DNA from 2 places in the Streptomyces sp. NPDC048696 genome. Region 1 is predicted to be linked to the other one. Evidence: riboswitches for the same ligand, from Rfam matches in the RefSeq annotation. Region 1 holds a riboswitch; the other holds the start of a gene.
What was found. A riboswitch is a leader RNA that binds a small molecule or an ion and turns the genes downstream of it on or off. The one in region 1 is predicted to bind magnesium.
Positions count from the first base shown of each region.

Region 1 (2,196 bases):
GTCGGTCTCCCGCTCCATCCGGTCCAGGAGGTGGGCCAGGTGATCGAGATTCTCCGGAGTGCGGCGCAGCGCCGCATAGCCGGCGACCGGGATCTCGACGTGTCGGCGCACCTCCAGCAGGTCGCTGGCCGCGTAGTCGCCGAAGGTGGGGTCCTCGATGGTGCTGGCGACGACGAACGTGCCCTTCCCCGTCTTGGAGACGGTCAGCCCCATGGTCTGCAGAGCCCGCAGGGCCTCGCGCAGCACGGGGCGGCTGACCTCCAGGGTGCGGCAGAGCTCCGCCTCGGAGGGGAGCTTGTCACCGATCACGTAGTCGCCGCGCTCGATGGCGCGACGAAGGTGGGTGAGGACCGCTTCCATGGCGCTGACACGCCGCAATCCCGTACCACCTGTCTGGCTGTCTGACAGGTTCACGGCAGTGATACTCCGGGTAATGGGACGTGACTGTCAAGGGGGCGGAAGCGGAAGCAGTCCCACTGAATCCAGCTGACCGCTGGCCTGGCCGGCGCGTGGGCTTGGCCCGTGACCGAGTCGCCGATGCCGTCACCCGACCGGGGGGCACGCCAGGATCGCTACGAAGCCGCGCCACGGGACTCCATCCACGCTCGGGACGCGCAGGTTTCTCGACGGCCGTTCCGAGTCCGAGCGTCGGCCCCGGTCATGGATTCGGTCTCAGTTCTGGTCTCGTTCATCGCCGTTCAGGCTGGTCCAGATGCCTCCCCAGCGACCAGCTGGCGTATGCCGCCCCTGGCCCTGCTGGAACGAGACGCAGGGCACCCACCGGCCGTCGGGACGTCACTGTCGACCATGGCCGACGTCACACCACCGCAGGGTCAAGAGCCCGACAAGAAGTTGCGCGATCACGCAAGGAAGGGGCTATCCTTCTGGAGGTTTGAAGAAGGCACCTCGTTCGGTGAGGCGTCTGCGCGGACACAGGCCACTGACCCCACGACGTCGAGAGACGCCCAGGGTCAGGACAGGTCTCCCCGACTTAAGGGGTGACCCCAAGTGGCTTCCTCTGTAGGGGGATTACGCCGTGCAGTGCCAAAGCTCTGACGAGTTGGGGTGAACCCGCCATCGGGGCGGGTCCGCTCCTTGCCGTGTCGTTCGGCGCCCGCGTGCGCCCCGGCCGGGAGGAGGCGAGGGAAAGTCATGGATTGCAGTTGTAGTAGTCCGGGCCACAGTCGGCCCCGTATCCGTATGACGTTGTTGACCTCGCTCGTCCTCGGCACGCGGTAACCACACTCACCCCACGCAGGCACCCGGTTCGCCCGGTACCCGTACGGCCCATGGCCGTCCCGGGTCCCCGGGCTGGTCCGGCGCGCCCGCGCGGAGTGTCCGCGTGCCCCCAATTCCTCCCCCTGCCCGGGGAGTTGGGAGGCTCATTCATGACCACCGCACCCACCACCCCGAAGGTTCCGGCCCCGCGCTCGGCGGTCCTGGACGACGCCCACCTCGGTGACATCCGGGGCGCGCTCGGCACCATCAAGCAGCACGACAGCGGCGAACGCCGCACCCTGTCGGCCAAGTTGAAGACCCTGCTCGCGATAGTCGGGCCCGGCCTGATCGTGATGGTCGGCGACAACGACGCCGGAGCGTTCGCCACGTACGGGCAGGCCGGGCAGAACTACGGCACGCAGCTGCTGTGGACGCTCCTCCTGCTCATTCCCGTCCTGTACGTCAACCAGGAGATGGTGCTGCGTCTGGGCGCGGTCACCGGGGTCGGGCACGCCCGCCTCATCCTGGAGCGGTTCGGGAAGTTCTGGGGGGCGTTCTCCGTCATCGACCTGTTCCTGCTCAATGCCCTGACCCTGGTCACGGAGTTCATCGGGATCACCATGGCCGCCGGCTACCTCGGCCTGCCCAAGACCGGGTCGGTGATCCTGGCCGCCGCGATCATCATCGCCTCCGCGTTCACCGGCTCCTTCCGCCGCTTCGAGCGCGTCGCGATCGCCCTGTGCGCCGCCTCGCTGCTGCTTGTACCGCTGTACTTCATGATCCACCCGAAGTCGTCGCAGATGGCCCACGACTTCGTCGTCCCGGTCATCCCCGGTGGTAACGGCGAGCTGGCCACCGTGATGCTCCTGATCATCGGCATCGTCGGCACGACCGTCGCACCCTGGCAGCTGTTCTTCCAGCAGTCCTACGTCATCGACAAGCGCATCACCCCCCGGTTCATGAAGTACGAGAAGGCCG
Region 1 covers NZ_JBICVJ010000011.1:107,100-109,295, forward strand. Annotated here, with positions in the region: gene ACGFRG_RS23655 (FadR/GntR family transcriptional regulator) at 1-360, opposite strand, end outside; M-box (ykoK) riboswitch at 899-1,072, shown strand; gene ACGFRG_RS23660 (NRAMP family divalent metal transporter) at 1,389-2,196, shown strand, end outside.

Region 2 (2,196 bases), on a different contig from region 1:
GGGCGGCGAGATGAGGCGTACGACGGCCTCGTATGCCAGCCAGGCCGAGAGCAGGAGCAGGGTGAGCCCGTTGGCCTGGGCGGAGAGGATCTCGGCCCGCTTGAGCCCGTACGTATAGCCACCCTTGGCCGGGCGGGCGGCCAGGCGCATCGCCACCAGGGCGAGCACGATGGAGACGGCGTCCGTGAGCATGTGCGCGGCGTCCGAGATCAGCGCCAGCGACTGGGCGAGGACACCGATGACGACCTCGCCGCACATGTAGACGACGATCAGGGTGAGCGCGATGGTGAGCCACCGCCGGTCCGCGTCCGCGGCCACCCCGTGGCTGTGCCCGTCGGAGCCGTGGCGGTGGCCGTGCGCCTCGCCTTCGTGGGTGTGCTCGTGGACGTGGTTGCTCATCGAGAGGTCCTCCGGGGAGGTCGGCGCCGGCGGCCCGGATCGGTCGGCCACGCCCAGTGGAACACGTTGCGGGCGAAGATCCAAAGGTGGTAACGGTGACGGTTGTCGACACCGACAAGATCCCCGCGACCTGCGGTTTCTCCAGGAGCGCCGTATGTCAAGACTTCCCCAAATGGTTGCGTGATCTCGCAAGTAAGGCGCTATGCTTCTGGAGGTTTGAAGAAGGCACCTCGTTCGGTGAGGCGTCTGCGCGGACACAGGCCACTGACCCCACGACGTCGAGAGACGCCCAGGGTCAGGACAGGTCTCCCCGGCTTAAGGGGTGACCCCAAGTGGCTTCCCCTGTAGGGGGATTACGCCGTGCAGTGCCAAAGCTCTGACGAGTTGGGGTGAACCGGGGGGATGCCCCGGTCCGCTCCTTGCCGCGTCGTCAAGCGCCCGTGTGCGCTCCGGCCGGAAGGAGGCGAGAGACATTGGACAGCAGTTGCAGTAGTCCGGGCCATCATCGGCCCCGCGTCCGTACGTCCTCGTTGACTTCCGGCGCCCGGTAACCACCTTCCCTGCGCGTTCCCACGCAACCGATCAGGCACCCGTGCGGCCTTCGCCCCTCGGGTGGTCGGGCTGCGCGCTCGCAGGGCGGATCGCTGCCGAGCGCCCCCAACTCCTCCCCAAGACAGGGGAGTCGGGAGGCCTCTCATGACCACCGCACCCATCAAGCCCGCTGTTCCCGCGCCCCGCGCCGCCGTACTGGACGACGCCCACGTCGGTGACATCCGCGGCGCGCTCGGCACCATCCGATTGGACGACACCGGTGAGCGCCGGGGCCTGTCGGCAAAGTTCAAGACGCTGCTCGCGATCGTCGGGCCCGGCCTGATCGTGATGGTCGGCGACAACGACGCCGGCGCCTTCGGCACGTACGGCCAGGCGGGTCAGAACTACGGCACCGGTCTGCTGTGGACGCTGCTCCTGCTGGTCCCCGTCCTGTACGTCAACCAGGAGATGGTGCTGCGTCTGGGCGCGGTCACCGGGGTGGGGCACGCCCGGCTGATCCTGGAGCGGTTCGGGAAGTTCTGGGGCGCGTTCAGTGTCATCGACCTGTTCCTGCTCAACGCGCTCACCCTGGTCACCGAGTTCATCGGCATCACCCTGGCGGCCGGATATCTGGGACTGCCCAAAACAGGGTCGGTGGTCCTGGCCGCCGCGATCATCATCGCCTCCGCGTTCACCGGCTCCTTCCGCCGCTTCGAGCGCATCGCGATCGCCCTGTGCGCCGGTTCGCTGCTGCTGGTGCCGCTGTACTTCATGATCCACCCGAAGACGTCGCAGATGGCCCACGACTTCGTGGTACCGGCCATCCCGGGCGGCTCGGGCGAGCTGGCGACCGTGATGCTGCTGATCATCGCGATCGTGGGCACCACCGTCGCCCCGTGGCAGCTGTTCTTCCAGCAGTCCTTCGTCATCGACAAGCGGATCACCCCGCGGTTCATGAAGTACGAGAAGGTCGACCTCTGGATCGGCATCGCCGTCGTGGTCGTCGGCGCCGCCGCCATGATGGGCTTCACCGCCGCCACGTTCGCCGGGACCAAGGAGTTCGGCCAGTTCACGGACGCCGCCGGGGTCGCGCAGGGGCTGGAGGCCCACGCGGGCAAACTGGCCGGAGTGCTGTTCGCGGTCGCGCTCCTGGACGCCTCGATCATCGGCGCGTTCGCGGTGTCGCTGTCCACGGCGTACGCCATCGGTGACGTGATGGGCATGAAGCACTCCCTGCACCGCGGCATCAAGGGCGCCAAGGGCTTC
Region 2 covers NZ_JBICVJ010000008.1:321,643-323,838, reverse strand. Annotated here, with positions in the region: gene ACGFRG_RS19510 (cation diffusion facilitator family transporter) at 1-399, opposite strand, end outside; M-box (ykoK) riboswitch at 622-795, shown strand; gene ACGFRG_RS19505 (NRAMP family divalent metal transporter) at 1,096-2,196, shown strand, end outside.
Region 2: linked by a shared signal. The riboswitch ahead of ACGFRG_RS19505 (NRAMP family divalent metal transporter) and the one ahead of ACGFRG_RS23660 (NRAMP family divalent metal transporter) in region 1 are both predicted to bind magnesium.